3 regions of the Cellvibrio sp. PSBB006 genome follow, and region 1 is predicted to be linked to each of the others. Evidence: predicted binding sites of a transcription regulator. Region 1 holds the regulator's gene; each other region holds the start of a gene.

Region 1 (6,221 bases):
TATAAGCCTGCGCAATAAAAACCGTGGCTACGCCCTGCATGATCGCCGTGCCGTCCATATTGATGGTAGCGCCGAGGGGAATACTGAAAGAAGCCACTTTATTATCCACGCCCAGATCATTTTCAACGGTGCGTAACGTAATTGGCAGTGTGGCATTGCTGGATGCAGTACTGAAACCGAACACCATCACCGACCACATCTTGCGGAAAAAAATCAGCGGATTTAACCCGCTCAATAATTTCAGCAGCAAACCGTAAACACCCAGACCGTGTAAGAGCAACACCAGCAGTACCGTAAAAAAATACTTTGCCAGGTCTAGCACGGCATCAATGCCTAATGAGGAAAATAATTTAACCAACAAGCAGAACACACCGTAAGGAGCGATGTGCATCAACAGCAACACCATCTTGATCACAACCGTGTTGAGGTCATTGAAGAACGCTTGCAGATTTTGCGCCGCAGGGGATTCGCTGCGCGAGATGGCAATACCGAACAGCAGGGAAAACACAATCACCTGCAACATATTGCCATCGGCCATCGCCTGGATGGGATTTTCGGGAAAGATATTGATAAAGGTTTCTTTCAGGCCCGGTGCTTCAATCGCGCTGAAACCGGTGGCCATGGCCAGGTCCACATCCTCTCCCGGTTGAATCAGCGAGGCCACGAGAATGGCGAGGGCAATAGCCATGGCGGTAGTCAATAAATACAGGGAGACGGTCTTCAGTGCCATGGCACCCATGCGGCTATGGCCACCGAGCGCTGCGCTGCCGCACACCAGCGACACAAACACCAGCGGTACCACCAATAGCTTGAGCGATTTGATAAAGACCTGGCCCACCGCATCCAGGAATCCATTGATTAACACCCCGTCCAGCCAGGCGCCCCAGGCAGTTACCGGCAGACCGGTATCCGGATCTGTGGCGATAATTACATTGAACAGAATGCCAACAATAATGCCGAGAATCATGCCCAGCAGGATTCGGTTGGTGAGTGTCATCCTAGCCTCGATAGTTGTTATAGGTGGTGGGGAAGGGTTTATTGTGGATTAAGGGCGTCTTTCAGCGCCTTGCCGGGCCGGAAAAGCACGCTGCTGCTGGCGGCGATGTGGATCGTCTCGCCGGTTTGCGGGTGGCGTCCCTGGCGGGCGGCGCGTTGGCTTCTCACAAAGCTGCCGAATCCCACGAGCGAAACCGGCTCATTGCGGCTGAGTGCATTGGTGATCTGCTCAATCATGGCGGATACCGCCGCATCCGCTTTGTCGCGGCTCATGTCAGTCTGATCGGCTACCCGTTCAACGAGATCGGTTTTGTGCATGGCAAGGCTCCTCATGTATCTGGTGGTCCTGAAGCGGTAATGACAGGCAAAGCAAACGGGAGTGTAACCGCTCAGGTCGTTCGGGGGCAGTGAAAACGCGAGCTTTTTATCAGCGAGCATCGGTTGCCGGCCAAACTCCCGGTGCCAACCTGCTAGAATCCCGCGCTGGTTAGCCGGCATCTTGTGACAGGAGAGACTTTTGGCGTTATCGATTTACGGCCGATCCCCGGTGAATTGGCAACCCTTGGCGCAATGGCCCAGAGGCCAGCGTCCAGCAGCGGCATTGTGTAATTGGCTGCTGGATACAGGCTCACTCACCGCGCGCCTGGTTGCTCGCAGTCGCGGCCATTTTCATGTGGAGGTGTTACGCCAGCAGATTGCACGGCCGGCATTGTCCGAGTGGCGTTGCCTGAATATGGATCGCCATGGCTTGGCGTTGATTCGTGAGGTGGTGTTGTGCGGACACAACCGGCCCTGGGTATTTGCCCGCAGCGTTCTGCCACTTACCAGCCTCACCGGGACTTTGCGGCATCTGCGTAAGCAGGACGCCAGCCCGCTGGGCGCCTTTTTGTTCAGTCAGCCACACTTGCAGCGCAGTGCCATTGCTGTGAGCCGCATAAGCCGACATCATGGTTATGTGCCGAACCAGCTCATCAATGACACCCCGTTATGGGGACGACGCTCTGTGTTTTATCTGGAAGATAAGCCGCTGCTGGTCAGCGAAGTGTTTCTCGATGCATTCGTCGGTACGCTAGCGTCACCGGCTGTTTCCTTTGATACCCCTCATCGTTAACGACAGACAACAGAATCTGCTATGACTCGATCCAACCCGCGCCCCACAAGCTCCCCGGCCCGCGACCAAAGGCCCGCCGCCAAACCATCCCCATCTGCTGTGCCGCGCATCCGCCTGTACTGGCAATTGATGCGTATGCACAAACCTATTGGTGCGCTCTTGTTGTTGTGGCCCACCCTGTGGAGCCTGTGGCTGGCCGCCGATGGCGTTCCCCGCTGGGATGTGTTGGTGATCTTTGTGCTGGGCGTGTTTGTGATGCGCTCCGCCGGCTGTGTGATCAATGACTTCGCCGACCGCAAGGTGGACGGTCATGTCAAACGCACCCGCGAGCGGCCATTGGTCAACGGCCAGGTATCCAGCCGCGAAGCCATCGCTTTGTTTATCGGTTTGTGCCTGCTGGCCTTCGGGTTGGTGCTGCTGACCAATACTCTGACCATTCAGTTGTCGGTGGGCGGCGTGCTATTGGCATTTTGTTATCCCTTTATGAAGCGCTTCACTCACCTGCCGCAAGTGGTTTTGGGGGCTGCCTTTGCCTGGGCGATTCCCATGGCCTTTGCCGCCCAGAGCGGTTCCCTGGGCGCGGAAGTCTGGTTGCTTTACACCGCTGTGGTGCTGTGGACCGTGGTCTACGATACCTTTTATGCCATGGTGGACCGCGACGATGACCTGCGCATCGGCGTCAAATCCACAGCCATCCTGTTTGGCGAGCACGACCGGCTTATGACCGGCGTATTGCAAGCGCTTACGCTGTACGCCTTGTTGATGGTTGGCTCGCGTTTTGAGTTGGGTACTTACTATTACGTCAGTCTGGGCGTGGCAGCCTTGCTGTTCGCCTACCAGCAATACCTGATCCGATTCCGTCAACGGGATGCCTGCTTCAAGGCGTTTATGAACAACAATTGGGTGGGTTTCGCCATCTTTATCGGGGTAGTGGCAGACAAATTCTGAAAATGTCCCTGTGCTGCTGGTGCCAAGCGGAATCCTGTGCTGTCATAAAGTTGTAACACATGGCTTATTTAATACGCTTGCAACAATTGCTTCTCAGCCATCAGCGGGTAACAGGTAGGAATTATGAGTGGGCGTAAAATCTTGATCGTCGATGACGAATCAGCCATCCGCGACATGTTGCGTGTCGCATTGGAGATGGCCGAATATCAGTGTATCGAAGCCAGCAATGCACAGGACGCTCATGCGTTGATTGTGGATGAAAAGCCTGACCTGATACTGCTGGACTGGATGATGCCTGGCACCAGCGGCATTGAGCTGGCGCGTCGCCTCAAGCGCGACGATGTGACCGCCGACATCCCTATTATCATGCTGACCGCCAAGGGCGAAGAAGATAACAAGATTCAGGGACTGGAAGTGGGTGCTGACGATTACATCACCAAGCCCTTCTCTCCCCGCGAACTGGTCGCCCGCCTTAAGGCGGTGCTGCGCCGTGCGGACCCGCAAGTCAATGGTCACCCCATCACTGTCCAGGGCTTGTGCCTCGACCCTGCCAGTCACCGGGTTACCATCAATAACCAGGCGGTCGACATGGGACCGACGGAATATCGCCTGTTGGAATTTTTCCTCACTCACCAGGAAAGAGCCTATACTCGCAGCCAATTGTTGGACCACGTGTGGGGCGGCAACGTCTATGTGGAAGAGCGTACGGTAGATGTGCATATCCGCCGCTTGCGCAAAGCCCTGACCGTCGACAGCCACGAAAACCTGGTCCAGACTGTGCGCGGTACCGGTTATCGTTTCTCCACCAAGGCCGACGCATAATTCAAACCGGTTAAAAACGCACAGACGTTTTAAACAATGCCGGCGGGCAGAGATTTTTTAATTCAATCGCGAAGAAAAGTCATATTTGCACGCGATAGTATTAAAAATATTCTGCTGTTGATGATTGTGAAAGAGGCTCATTATTTTGCTGCAAGGTTTTAGCGCCGAACTCAAGCGCCTGTCGATCTTCGTCGCGATCTGTCTGTTATTGGGCTGGTTGACCGGCCACTTGCTGCTGGTATTGGATATTGGTGTTCTGGCGTATCTTGTCTACATGTTGTGGCAGATGTCGCGACTCAATCGCTGGCTGTTGCGCAAGAACGATGAAGAACCCCCCGAAGCCGCCGGCATCTGGGGCGACGTGTTCGACAATATCTATCATCTGCAACGCCACCAGCGTCAGGAAAAAGAAAACCTGCAAGCGGTAATCAATCGCGTGCAGGAAATTACTTCGGCATTAAAAGACGGCGTGATCCTGCTGGACTGGCGCGGTCATCTGGACTTTTGGAACCCGGCGGCACAGCGCTTGTTGGGTTTTCACACCAAAGACCAGGGCCTTTCGGTTATTAATTTTATTCGCCATCCGCGCTTTGTCAGTTATTTTGAAGAAGGAAATTACAGCGAGCCGCTGGAATTACCCTCACCGCGTTTTTCATCCAAACAGCTGCAATTTCAAATCACCCGCTTTGGAAAAAATGAACGTTTGATTCTGGTGCGTGACATTACCCAGATCCACAATCTGGAACAGATGCGTCAGGATTTTATCGCCAACGTCTCCCATGAATTACGCACGCCCTTGACCGTGATCAGCGGTTACCTGGAAACCCTGGCCGACAACAACAACCTGGGGCCGACCTGGCAAAAGCCTTTACAGCAAATGCAACAGCAGACACAACGCATGGCGTTGCTGATCAACGACCTGCTGGTGTTATCAAAACTGGAAACCACGGAAGTCGGTCACAACCAGAAACTGATTCCGCTCGACCCGTTATTGCATTCCATTCGTAACGAAGCAATGGCATTAAGCGGTGACAAGGAGCAAGAGATCACCTTGAGTTGCGATGGCAATATTCAATTGCTGGGGAATGAAAAGGAATTGCACAGCGCCTTCTCCAATCTGGTGGTTAACGCTGTGAAATACACACCGGCCAAAGGCAAGATCGCCATGCGTTTGTGGAAAGATAAACAGAATTGTTATTTCGCGGTGAGTGACAATGGTCCGGGTATTGAAAACAAACATATTCCCCGATTGACTGAGCGTTTCTATCGCGTAGACGCCAGCCGCAACAGCAGCACTGGTGGAACCGGTTTGGGGCTGGCGATTGTTAAACACGTGTTGTTGCGTCACGACGCGGAGTTAAAAATTACCAGTGAAGTTGGGAAAGGCAGTGTCTTCACTTGTGTGTTTCCTCTCCATTGAGATTTTTGTCGGGTTAGCGCAGCATAATCCGATATCAATCGTTTCTATTGGGAAAAAATACGCTGCGCAACCAATTCAACCAACCATTGTTAGCCAACATATAACGATCCAACTCATCCTGATTGCGGTAATAATGCTGCGCATCGCGAAACATCAATTCCCGTTTTAGCATGCGTCGCTGCGGATTAATTTTTTTTATCACCCGCGCCGGATTTCCTGCTGCTACGACATTCGCTGGAATATCTTTGGTCACCACTGAACCCGCACCGATCACACTGTTTTCGCCGATGGTCACACCTTTCAGCACTATCACGCCTTCACCGAGCCACACATTATCTTCCAATACGACCGGTTTGGTGCAACGAAACGGACGGATGCGATTGTACACATGGTGCCAATCGCTATCGCTCACATACACATTGGCCGCCAGCATACAGTTATCGCCGATGTGTACTGATCGCGCAGCAGAAATACGCACGCCCGGTGAAATCAAACAATAATTTCCGATAGTAATTTCACCCTGCCCTTGTTTGCCCGACCAGGTGGTCAAGCGAATTTTATTATCGGTGGCCGCAATAATATGCGCATGATCGCCAATGCGAATTTTGCGCCCGAACAATTCCAGGTGACGGGGGTGCGCAATCTCGACATACTTTCCCGCCGCATCAAATTGCGGGCGAATAAAATGCTCAACGTACCAACGATTGCATAACGTGGTAATCCGTTTGATCCAGTAAGGTTTGGTGTTGCGACGCACAGGGTAGTCTCGTGGTGTTGGCAATCTTCGCACCGGGGCAACGCAGATAGAACGGCGTCGAGCTGTTAGAATGCCGGGCAATGTAATTAAGGAACGCAGTTATGCCCGTCACTTTGCCCATAGATATTGACAGCGTCAAAGGTTTTCTCGCCGCCGAAGAAGGCGAG
Region 2 (6,221 bases), 2.1 Mb from region 1:
TGATCAGAAACTGACGCCTCTGTAAGTATGCATCCCGGATAAACGTGTAACGATCTCCTGTGATGTGGCGCTCCAGATCCAGTAAATTTGCACGGGTATTAAGCAGAGATACACCAGTAACCGTATTGCGTGTCGGGATGTGATCGATATAAGTGCGGGGATCAGAATAAACATTCACTGGTGTGGCAAGACCATCACGCAATGTGCTTGGCCCCAAAAATGGCAGCACGATGTAAGGCCCCTGATCCACCCCCCAAACAGCCAGGGTTTGTCCAAAGTCCTCGCCATCACTGGCTTTCATACCCATGTGCTGAGCCACATCAAATAGCCCGGCCAAGCCCACGGTACTATTGACCAAAAAGCGACCGGTATCATTAGCGGCTTGCTTGCCTTTACCTTGCAGCACATCATTCAAGACATTAGGAACTTCCATAACATTATCGATGACGTTGTCCACGCCCTTCCTGACGAATCCGGGCGTCACAAAAACGTACCCTTTCGCCAGAGGCCGAAAGAGAAAACGGTCCGTCACATCATTAAAAGCAAACATGGCGCGATTAAAACCTTGCCAGGGGTCCGCCTCTTCCTGGGCATAACCGGGTAGGCTTAGAGTCGCCATGGCCAGCAAGCCAGCGAACGCAACGGATTTGCGGGTAACGTAATTAATTTGTCTCACAGTTGGGTCTCATGTGAAGTTGAGCACTAGGGCTGGAAAATCAACATCGGGGACAACAAACAGAGTGTGAGGCTGATTGATGGTTCCCATTCCATTGAACCATCGTGCCATCAACACCGTGAAGGCGCGCCCTGAGATAAGGGTACCACTTTACCGAAAGGCCTTGATGACGACAACAGCGCCATGCACCATAAGCAATTTAGCGAACGATGTTTAAAAGGATATTAAAAAGAAAAGTCAGCTAGAGACATTCATAAAGCAACCTGATGGTCAACTTATCCTCAACAGGGAGAAATAGCTCATCAGTAATCCGAAATCCTTGCATACACTCCTGACTGATTGTTGACAACAATGTGTAGCGCGCCGTCGCAAGGGATTCTGCATCTTTCACGGGTGGAGACATTTTTATTGAGGCTCGCGTATTGCCTGCTATGGATTGCGAACTTGATGCAGATGAAGAAGATATCTCTCGCTTAAACCAACGATGTACAGCTCCATTCAAACCAGTATCCTTATAATCACAGTCATCGGATGCATTCACGTTCAATGATTCCGCCGCATCTACCGCTGGCTCGCATTCTTCGGCACTTGCCAGGTTCACACCACCCATACAAAGCAATACAACCAATAACCTTTTCATCTGGACTTCCAATAATTTTTACCTACTAAAAAGGGTGCATATGCACCCTTTATGTTGACGCCGTCAGTGCAACTTCAGTATTAGAATTTCAAATCTAAACCAATACCGAGGTAATCATCATCGCGCTGAGCAACTTCCAGTACATCCTGATTCTCAATCGCGGTGTAGTACCCGTAAAGAGTCGCACTTTTAGATAGCTTGTAGTCGACACCCACACTGGCACTTTCGCCGTCTAATGCAGCCGGAGACAATTTAAGATCTGACTCGCCATACTGGGCTTTTAATGCCCACGCATCAGTCACACTCCACAATGCTGAAACCAGGAAGCCATCACTGTCATCAATACCGTCGACATCTGTGCTTTCAAACATCGCACCCAGTTGCACCGGGCCAAGATTAACACGACCAACTGCACGGACAATATCAATACCTTCTGCCTGTACATCCTGGTCCATAGCAACACCAAGATATAAATTAGATGTGCTATAGCCTAACGATGCGGAGACACCGTCATCAATGTCATCATCTTCTTTTGTAATATAAGCCACTGTCGCAGTGAAAGGACCAAAAGAACCCGGGGTAACGTATTGCACAATATTGCTGGCTCGTGTTTCACCATTGAAAATGTGCGCAAGATCGCCTTCAAGATCGTTAAACAGATCTACTTTCTCCTGAACCGCTTTCAAAGGCGTGTCGAAATTCCCGCCCATGATAGTACCGGCTTTACCTTGCAAACCGACAAAAATATTACGCTGACCAAAGGTTTGGCCATTGCCACCCACACCATCATCCATTTCGGTCTGGTACTCAAATTGATAAATCACTTTAAGGCCATCAGAAATCACTTCATCGCCTTTGATGCCAATACGCGACGCGTTACTGACCAGCTCGATTTTTGAGTCCCCGCCTTCGTCTGCGTTCTGCAGCGAAACATTCGCTTTACCATAGACGGTCACATCAGCCATAGCACTCAACGGGAGAAACGCTGCAATAGCAGCAGGTAATAATGCTTTTTTCATGGAATGTCCCCTGACATTATTTTTGGAATATTCTGATCCTTGGAGTTGGACCGAGAAGGCGCAATCTGTTTGCAGCGCGTTAACGAGCAAGATCAATTACGCCATGAGTCTTTTTAATAAAAGATTCAATTTCTGCGTTACCAAACGATTACTATCGCATTAAAAATTTATTGCGAAATAATGACATGCAAAATGCCACCGCCTTTTTACACATCGTTGATTCTTTTTTCAATGGCCAAAAACCTACAATGAAATGCAATTACCAAAATTACGCGTAATTGCTGGGCAACTATATAGGCAAAGCACTGCTAGCAATCATCAATACGTTGATTTTTGCGCCAAAATTCAACACCGCGTCGCAAAAAACGGCATAAGAAATCATCTACTGCTATGCTCCATAGAAAAGCCGTCTTAAGCTCGGGAATAAAAATAGAAACATGCGCCGGTCATGCCTTTGTTAACCGGTAGGTACAAACCCGCTGCTCAATTGACGGGAAGCAAATAAGTCCATCATTTTTCACGAGTTTTTCAGTTAAGTGCTGGATTTTTAAATGCTGTCCCCGTAAAGTGAAGCAGCTTTATAGGGACGCATTCATCTCCGTTCACAGTGATTAGTTGCTTGATGCGCCGCCTGTGCGGTGAGGCAGAGGTCGCACGGTTGCACCCAGAGATACCGGGACTCAGTTAGCAAATAAGAATTGAAGAGCAAGTTTGCAGAACAAGTGGATAGGATTAATGGGCAAGTCGCTTAATGTATTATTCATCGAAGACTCCGAAGCGGATGCGGAGTTAACTACCGCCGAACTCGCTCGTGGTGGTTTTATCCCTCATACCGAGCGTGTTGAAACACGCCACTCCATGCTCGATGCCCTTACCAAGGCAGAGTGGGACGTCATACTGTGTGATTACAGTATGCCTCGTTTCAGCGCGGAAGCCGCTTTGCAGACACTCAAGGAAAGCGGCCAGGATATCCCCTTCATTATTACCTCCGGTGCCGTAGACGCAGAAGATACTGTCAGCCTACTCAAACAGGGCGCCCACGATTTCATGAATAAAGAAGCCCTTGCCCGTCTGGTTCCGGCCATTGAGCGGGAGATTCGGGAGGCTGAGGTGCGCCGGCAGCGACGGCTTGCTGAAGAACGAGTGCGCATACTGTCCAGCGCTGTTCAACAAAGTCCCGTCTCTGTGCTGATTACCAACCCCGATGGCCAGATCGAATACGTCAACCCCAAATATGAACAGATCACCGGCTACGCCTCCAATGAAGCGATTGGACGTGATCTCGGCTTTACTTTATTAAATCAAACCAGTGCAGATGCTATGGCTGCCATGCGCCACAGCATCAGCAACGCGCAGGAGTGGCGCGGTGAGTTTTGCAGTATCCGCCGCGATGGGCAGGTATTCTGGGAATTTGTCAGCCTGTCGCCACTGCGCAATGAAACCGGCGACCTAACCCACTTTGTCATTATCAAAGAAGATATTACGGTGCGCCGCAGCTATGAAGAACGGCTGTTACGTCAGGCGCATTACGATGACCTGACCGGCCTGGCCAATCGCGTGTTGATGTTGGAACATTTGAACGTCGCTCTGGAAAGCTCGGCCCGTAATCACCGCCAGACCGCGATGATGTGTATTGACCTGGACCGCTTCAAAAATGTTAATGACAGCCTCGGTCATAGCTGCGGGGACGATGTGCTGAGAGAGTCAGCTGGCCGTCTCAGTGGTTGTATTCGCAATGGCGATATCCTCGCGCGCATGGGCGGGGACGAATTTATTATCATCCTGCCCGATATCAGTACACCGAAAGAAGCCGAAAAAGTCGCGGAAAAAATTATCGCCGCCTTTGCTCAACCATTCTTCATTGGTGGAAAAGAATATTTTGTCACCGCCAGTATCGGTATTGCTCTATCACCCAAAGATGGACGCAGCGCGAATTTGATCCAGCGCAATGCCGACCTGGCTATGTACAAAGCGAAAGAACTCGGGCGCAATCGGTACCATTTTTTTACCGAGGATATCAACACCCAGTTGATGCAGCGTCTTGAACTTGAGGTGCGTTTACGCCAGGCCATCGCGCTGGAAGAGCTCGAACTGCATTACCAACCCATTTATGACATCAATACCAACATGATGATTGGTTTTGAAGCTTTGGTGCGCTGGCGTCAACCCGATGGCAGCTTATTGATGCCGGTGAATTTCATTCCCATGGCGGAAGATATTGGCATTATCCAGGAAATCGATAAATGGGTTATGGCAACCGCCTGTGCCGACGCAGCCAAACTGGTTCACGAGTCGAAACGTGCGTTGCGCCTCTCACTGAATGTATCCCCCAAACAATTGCAGATTCCGGATTACGCCAACTTTGTTGCGCATCAATTGTTTATTAATAACTTGTCGCCCACGCAATTGGAGTTGGAGGTGACAGAAAGGGTCATCATGCAAAACGACCCGCAAACCCAGATTAATATCACTGCGCTGTGTGATTTGGGTGTGCGTCTCTCAATTGATGATTTTGGAACCGGCTATTCCTCACTAGCGTATCTGCAAAAATTCCCCTTTAAAACCCTGAAAATTGATCGTGGTTTTGTCAGCCAGATCTGTGAGGACCCCAATACCCATCGCTTGGTGGATACCATTATTACCATGGCTCATGGTTTGGATATGGAGATTGTCGCAGAAGGAATAGAGAATGATCAGCAACGGCAATTGTTGCAGAAGCAAGGTTGTGATCACGCGCAGGGCTATTTCTTCAGCTACCCTGGCCCACTGAAAGACTTACGCGAAAAAATAAACACGCCCTGGGAAGCGCCCAGTGAAAATCCCCTGCATTAAAAAACTCCTGCCTGAGCAGGAGTTTTAGCAATGGAGATGCAGCCCATTAGATTATTTATAGAATTCTGTTGATCGTCATACTGGCGATATAATTCGCCATCCAAGCTCTTGCGCCCGCTGTTCCAAACCTCTTCCGCCTCTCACGACGGTCGGTTTTCCGACGCTTTGTAACATAGGTAAATCTGAAATATCATCGCCGTATGCATAACAATGTTCTGCTACACCATTCACCGACGCCAAAAATATTTTTATTGCTTCCGCTTTGCCAGCACCAATCGTTTGGGGAGTGAGAATACGCCCCGTGTAGCATTCATTCTCCACTTCCATTAACGTGGAAAGAATGTGTTTAACGCTTGTTACCCGGGCAACCGGTTTCAAAATCGCCGGGAAAGAACCGGAAACAAATACTACCTCTCTTCCTTCATCCTGATGACGCTTCAACTCCGCCAAAGGCACAGCGTGGAACAAATCGGGATGGTTCTCTTCCATATGCGTAAACCAGGCTTCGCCACATTGCTCAACGTCTGCCACACGGCGACCAGCAAAGTGCTGATAGTACAACCGATTTAATACTTCCCAGGATGCATTCTCATGCATGTGTTGACGCAGGTCCATGTAGTAACGCTCTTTTGCTTGGTGCTCACTAAACCGCTCGTACCAGAAATCCTGGAAACTCAACATGCTTTTAACCGAAATCAATGTATCGTCAACATCGAAAAAAGCATAACCAACACTATCAGGTTTGTTTTTCAGTGCAGCATTCATAAAGAAATCTCCATTCGAGTGAGATGATAATCGTCATCACAGGTTTTCAACTTGTTTAACCGGTTCTTCGAACTCGTGCATGTTGGCAGCCACATAAGCGAGGTAATTGGACTGCATCTTTAACGCCTGCATATTCTCGCCTTTGCTGATGCGCACCTTTTCCATTGCACCAATTGATAGCATAAATTTGGATACAGCCTGTCCACACTGCTCTACCAGAATTTCCGCCTCGAAGCTCAGACGCTTGGGGTTATCAATGGATTGATTAAGAATATTGCACCGCAATACA
Region 3 (6,221 bases), 250 kb from region 1:
ACCTGCGCCCCGCGCTGGCGGCTATGTTGCTGTTTGTGGGTGTGAAGCTGGTCTTTTAATCTCAGGCCTTTTCCGGCGGTGGCGCTACACGCATGACCTCTTCAACGGTCGTTAATCCCGCTGCTACTTTTTGCGCACCGGACAATCGCAAGGTGCGCATACCCTCCTTCATCGCCTGCCGCCGCAACTCCTGCAAATTGCAATCACTGGTAATTTTTTCCTTGATGGATTCCGACAACGGCAGAATTTCATACAACCCCTGCCGCCCCAGATAGCCGGTATCGCGACATTCCAGGCATCCCACCGGACGATAAATTTTCGGCGGCACATTCACCTTCCAGGGTGCCACCAACTGCTGCCAATCATCTGCCGTAATCTGACCCTCTTCCTTGCAATGCGGACACAGGGTACGCACGAGGCGCTGGGCCATAACACCCAGCAATGTTGCGTTGATTAAATAGGAGGGAATGCCCAGGTCCAATAGCCGCGCTACGGTAGAAGGGGCGTCGTTAGTGTGTACTGTGGAGAGTACAAGGTGGCCGGTCAGGGCGGCCTGCACTGCCATCTGCGCCGTTTCCAGATCGCGGATTTCGCCCACCATGATAATGTCCGGGTCCTGCCGCATCAGGCTGCGGATACCGGCGGCAAAGTCGAGGCCGATCTTGTGGTGGACCTGGGTCTGGTTGAAGGACTCTTCCACCATCTCGATAGGGTCTTCAATTGTGCTGACATTCACTTCCGGCGTGGCAATCTGGCGCAAGGACGAATAGAGCGTGGTGGTCTTACCGGAACCCGTGGGGCCGGTCACCAGTACAATGCCGTTGGGACGATCGAGCATGGCCCGCCAGCGATTGTAGTCTTCACCCACCAGGCCGAGGTCGGTGAAGCTGCGCAGCAGCACGTCCGGGTCGAAGATCCGCATGACCAGTTTTTCACCAAAGGCTGTGGGTAGCGTGGACATCCGCAACTCCACTTCGCTTTCATCGGTGCGGCGCGTTTTGATGCGGCCATCTTGCGGCTTGCGCTTCTCGGCAATATTCATCCGCGCCAATACCTTAAAGCGACTGGTTACCGCTGTGGCCACATTAATCGGCAACTCGTAGACATTGTGCAGCACGCCGTCGATACGAAACCGGATGCGCCCCACTTCGCGGCGCGGTTCGATATGGATATCACTGGCCCGCTGGTCGTAGGCGTATTGCAGCAACCAGTCCACGATCTTCACAATGTGCTGGTCATTGGCATCCGGGTCGGTCGCTGTACCCAAATCTACCAGTTGTTCAAAGTTAGTGACGGCCGACGCCGTCGGGCCGCCGCTAGCGCGGTTAACTGACCGGGCCAGGGTATAAAACTCTACCGTATGACGCTCGATATCCACGGGATTAGCCAGAACGCGCTTTACCGTTTTGCGTGCGACATGCTCAATTTGCGGCTCCCAACCGGTAATAAACGGCTGGGTGCAAGCGATGATGACGTGATCCTGGGTAACCTGAACACACAGAATGCCGTGACGTTTGGCAAAGGCGTAGGACATGACCTCGGTCACCTTGGGCACATCAATCTTGAGCGGATCTATGTGCACGACCGGCATCTTCGCTTTTTCGGCCAACCAATCTGTCAAGGCATCGCCATTGAGGGTTTTGGTCGGGCGCGTGAGATCATCAAAATTCTGGCTGGCAATGTAGCCGAGGGGGTGCATCATGGCCTGTTCGCGGGAGCGGGTGGCACCCAACAGCATATTGGCATCTGTCTGCTTCAGGCGGCCATCCGCCACCAGGTCTGTGACCAGGCGGCGCAAATCAAGCACACCTTCAAAAACCGCAGCATGGTTCATGGGGAGGCAATTCCTGTATTAAGGGCGTAATGTCAACGAGTCTGCACGGAGCATGGATTTATTTAATGAATTCCTGCTCTGTGGATTGTAGCTGCTCTTGTTCGGGGGAAACACCGCCCATCCCGGCTTTAGCAGACTCGGGCACAAAAAACAGCCAGCGACCGTCATAAATTTGTAAAAATCCTGCGTGACCTGGCCAGCCGATGTTTTTATACTGCGCACACATTTTTACGGGTGCACCGCTTTAAGGCGCTTATTTCAAGGGGACTACCGATATGCCCATTGCTAATCCGTTTTCCAACCTCTTTGGCCGTTCGCCGATCAAACCCATGCAAGAGCATATGGCTGTTGCGGTAAAGGCCGCCGCGGAGTTGATTCACTTCTTCGAAGCGGTGATAGCCAACGATTGGGCCAAAGCCGAGGAGGTGCAAAAACGCATCACCGAGTTTGAACACCAGGCCGATGACATAAAACAGCAACTGCGCCTGCACCTCCCCAAAAGTCTCTTCCTTCCCGTTCCCCGTACCGACCTGCTTGAACTGCTCACCATGCAAGACCGCATCGCCAACCGCGCCAAGGATATTGCGGGCATCATGCTCGGCCGCAAGATGACTATCCCGGCCAACATGCACACGCAAACCCTGGAGTTTGTGCAATCCGGTGTGCGCACCGCAGAGCAAGCATTGACCGCGATCAACGAGCTGGATGAATTGCTGGAAACCGGCTTCAGCGGCCGGGAGCTGGCGGTTGTAGAAAGGATGATTCAGGAGCTGGACAAGCTCGAAGAAAAAGCGGACGAACTGGAAATCTCCATGCGCTCATCGCTCTTTCGCCTGGAAGCTGAATTGCCGCCTATCGATGTGATGTTCCTCTACAGCGTGATCGACTGGATTGGCGACCTCTCTAACCGCGCCCACGATGTCGGTGGCCGTTTACAACTGCTGTTGGCGCGCTAGCCGTCGATTTTCATCTCTGAGGAATACACATCATGACCGTGATTGCTGAATACGGCCACATCTTGCTTATTCTTGCCTGCATCTTCGGCGTCTTCATGGCTTGGGGCATCGGGGCCAATGATGTAGCCAACGCCATGGGTACGTCCGTCGGCTCCCGCGCCCTGACCATGCGTCAGGCGATCGTGATCGCCATGATCTTCGAGTTCCTGGGCGCCTATCTCGCAGGCGGCGAAGTCACCGCCACTATCCGTAGCGGTATTGTCGACCCCGCACTGATGAGCGCCACCCCGGAGTTACTGGTGTATGGCATGTTGTCCGCACTGCTGGCTGCCGGTGTCTGGTTATTAATTGCCAGTATTCTCGGCTGGCCGGTTTCTACTACCCACTCCATCGTGGGCGCGATCATCGGCTTCGCAGCGGTAGGCATTTCTGTTGATGCAGTGGACTGGAGCTCCGTCACCTCCATTGTTTCCAGTTGGGTCGTCTCGCCGGTAGTGGCAGGATTTATTGCCTTCTGGATTTTCCGCTCTGTACAACACCTGATCCTTGATACCGAAGACCCCTTTGCCAATGCCAAGCGCTACATACCTTTCTACATGTTCGCTGTGGGCTTCCTGATTTCCATGGTGACCATTCTTAAGGGGTTGAAGCATGTCCTCAAGGATTACGGCATCAATTTCAGTTTTGGTGAGAGCACCCTGATCGCGGTAGGCATTGCTGTCCTGGTTACAATCATCGGGGTTTTCTTCCTCAGCCGCGTCAATCAGGATATGGCCGCCGATGCTAAAAATCGTTTCTCCAGCGTCGAGCGCGTGTTCGCTATCCTGATGATCTTTACGGCCTGCTCCATGGCTTTTGCCCACGGCTCCAACGACGTTGCCAATGCCGTCGGCCCCATGGCGGCAGTAATCAATACCATTAAATCCAACTCTGTAACCTCCAGCTCGCCGGTGGCGCCCTGGGTTTTGCTGCTAGGCGGTATTGGAATCGTCGTGGGCCTTGCCACCTATGGCTGGAAGGTCATCGCCACCATTGGCAAAAAGATCACCGAACTCACACCCAGCCGTGGTTTTGCGGCAGAAATGGCCGCCGCCGCTACTGTGGTCGTGGCGTCCGGTACCGGCCTGCCGGTATCCACGACCCATACTCTGGTCGGCGCAGTTCTGGGGGTTGGGCTGGCACGCGGTATCGGCGCGCTTAACCTCGGCGTCATCGGCAGCATCTTTATGTCCTGGATTATTACTCTGCCTGCCGGCGCCGGCCTGTCGATTTTGTTTTTCTTCTTTTTTAAAGGTCTTTTTTCTTAAGCTCTTCGTGAGCGCTGGCCTTCGGTCAGCGCTCTCAACTGATCGTCAGCAACTCCCATTTCAAGGCCTACCATTTCCCAGTTAATCCCCGCCTCAAAATGCAGCACAAAGCACAACATCGGTGCAAAAAAACAACGTTGTCAATGCATTTACAAACCTTTTCGCTTTTTACTTTTCAAATAAAAATTTATATATTTCAAATAGTTAAGAAAAATACCGCACAAAATATTAACTTTCTAATGATGATATGGCCGACAAAGCATGTCGGCATTATTGACAACGTTGTCCACCAGGTTTAAAAGTGCCAAGGGTGCCATTGTCCGCCCATCCCTGATCTTCATACATCGCGCTGATAGTTCAACCAGCCACGCCGGTTGATGGGGACAGCGCGATGGTGATTGGGGATGCCGGAGAGGCGATACACGAACCGTCTCGCACCTGACTCGACTTTAAAAACAATCAATATAAATGAGGAGACTCCTATGGAAGCTCAAAAAAGGGCGTTCCGGAAGACATTACTTGCGTCCAGTATTTCTTCCTGTTTGTTGGCATCCGTCTGCGTGCAAGCGCAGGATAATCTGGTGGAAGAAGTAGTTGTAACGGGCGTGTATGCGTCGCAACAAAATGCCGTTAATACCAAGCGAAATGCACCTTCCGTCGTCGATGCAATTTCCGCTGAAGACATTGGTAAGTTACCTGACGTGACTATCGCTGATTCACTGCAGCGAATTCCCGGCATTCAAGTAGAGCGGACCGCCGGTGAGGGTGGCCCGGTGCAGATCCGTGGTCTGAGTAATGTAGCGACCTCATTGAATGGCGAAACATTTTTGAGTGCGACGACGATCGACAGCTCTGGAGCCGATTTCGGGGATCTTCCATCGCAACTCTTCTCTGGGGCAGACGTTTATAAATCCCCTTTAGCTTCTTTAACAACCTTAGGGATCGCCGGCAGTATTGACCTAAAGACTCGCCGGCCTTTCGATCTTGACGAGGGCTGGACCTTCGCAGCCACTGCCGAGGGTGATTATGGTTCCATCAGCGAGGAAGTAGATCCTACGATTAGTGGCTTGGTCGGCTGGCAAAATGACACAATTGGATTTCTGATTAGTGCTGTCACCACCGAAAAAAACCTGGCTACCGACTACAACGGTTACTTCGATACATCTGAAAACGGTGGCATCGGCGCGACAAACAATAACCACACCTGGAGCACGCCAGCTATTGATGCCGATATCTATCATGTCGTGCCTCAAGGCTTTGCAGCCTTCCATAAGGAAGAAGAGCGTAATCGTGACGGCCTTAATTTATCCTTTCAGGCTCAACTAACCGACAGCGTTGAATTGGTTGCTGATTATTTCTACAGCAAACAGGAGCGTTACAATCGCCGGGCTGGTTTTTCTCACAACAATCGCTGGCAAACATTCGCCGATTACGCCTACGCAGAAGGTTTCGGTAGCAACAGTTTTGTTGATCAAGATGGCAATGACTGGAGAACCGTTAATTCCTTCAGTGCAAGACCGTATCGTTTGCAGTCGTTCTCTCAGGTTAATTTCAATGAAGAGGAATCCAGTAACGGCAGCATTGAGCTGAATTTTGCCAATGATGGCCCTCTGAGCGGACAAGTGCGTATCACGCGTGCCGATGCCACTGCCAGCATGCGCCATGGCTATGTTGAAGGCGACATGCTGAGTATTGATCAGGGCACATTGGTAACAGGGCCAGGCGGATTAATGCCAGGAGATTCAATTTATTGCGGTCCCGACCAAGAAGTTATCGGCGAGTTGGGCGGCTGTGCTGCTGATTTCTCACCTGGTGGTATCGAAGACGATGAATTCCGTATTACTTACGATGCATCCGGCAAACATCCAGTCTTCGGAGGCTTCGATCAGGTCGTTAATGGCGGTCAGGGAATGATGACTGTAGCTGAATATATGGCCAGCAAAGATTCATATCACATCGGAGCCATGTCATCAGAAAATAATACTGATGATGATGGAACAATGAATACCTTCAGTACAAAGTGGAAATATGAATTTGATGAAGCGCCATTCATTACCGCTGTTGATTTTGGCCTCCGCCAAAGTGAGCGCACTGTAGATCACAACGTTTTCTCATATTTTGCGA

The links. The regulator PhoB, encoded in region 1, activates phosphate uptake and scavenging genes when phosphate is short. The targets are predictions, from matches to a motif close to TGTCATAAANNTGTAACA.
Region 2: a site for PhoB is predicted at 2,504-2,521, ahead of CBR65_RS06480 (porin). Genes of this name have one in related genera too.
Region 3: a site for PhoB is predicted at 1,997-2,014, ahead of CBR65_RS16170 (TIGR00153 family protein). Genes of this name have one in related genera too.

Annotation. Positions count from the first base shown of each region.
Region 1 covers NZ_CP021382.1:3,623,965-3,630,185, forward strand. The annotation lists gene CBR65_RS15015 (dicarboxylate/amino acid:cation symporter) at 1-997, opposite strand, end outside; gene CBR65_RS15020 (HU family DNA-binding protein) at 1,036-1,314, opposite strand; gene CBR65_RS15025 (chorismate lyase) at 1,514-2,107, shown strand; gene ubiA (4-hydroxybenzoate octaprenyltransferase) at 2,129-3,055, shown strand; gene phoB (phosphate regulon transcriptional regulator PhoB) at 3,179-3,877, shown strand; gene phoR (phosphate regulon sensor histidine kinase PhoR) at 4,023-5,297, shown strand; gene CBR65_RS15045 (DapH/DapD/GlmU-related protein) at 5,332-6,054, opposite strand; gene CBR65_RS15050 (class I SAM-dependent methyltransferase) at 6,156-6,221, shown strand, end outside.
Region 2 covers NZ_CP021382.1:1,556,268-1,562,488, forward strand. The annotation lists gene CBR65_RS06470 (VacJ family lipoprotein) at 1-676, opposite strand, end outside; gene CBR65_RS06475 (hypothetical protein) at 918-1,316, opposite strand; gene CBR65_RS06480 (porin) at 1,397-2,335, opposite strand; gene CBR65_RS06485 (bifunctional diguanylate cyclase/phosphodiesterase) at 3,071-5,167, shown strand; gene CBR65_RS06490 (HAD family phosphatase) at 5,243-5,932, opposite strand; gene CBR65_RS06495 (AfsA-related hotdog domain-containing protein) at 5,969-6,221, opposite strand, start outside.
Region 3 covers NZ_CP021382.1:3,871,222-3,877,442, reverse strand. The annotation lists gene CBR65_RS16180 (sulfite exporter TauE/SafE family protein) at 1-59, shown strand, start outside; gene CBR65_RS16175 (GspE/PulE family protein) at 62-1,834, opposite strand; gene CBR65_RS16170 (TIGR00153 family protein) at 2,110-2,790, shown strand; gene CBR65_RS16165 (inorganic phosphate transporter) at 2,823-4,097, shown strand; gene CBR65_RS16155 (TonB-dependent receptor) at 4,580-6,221, shown strand, end outside.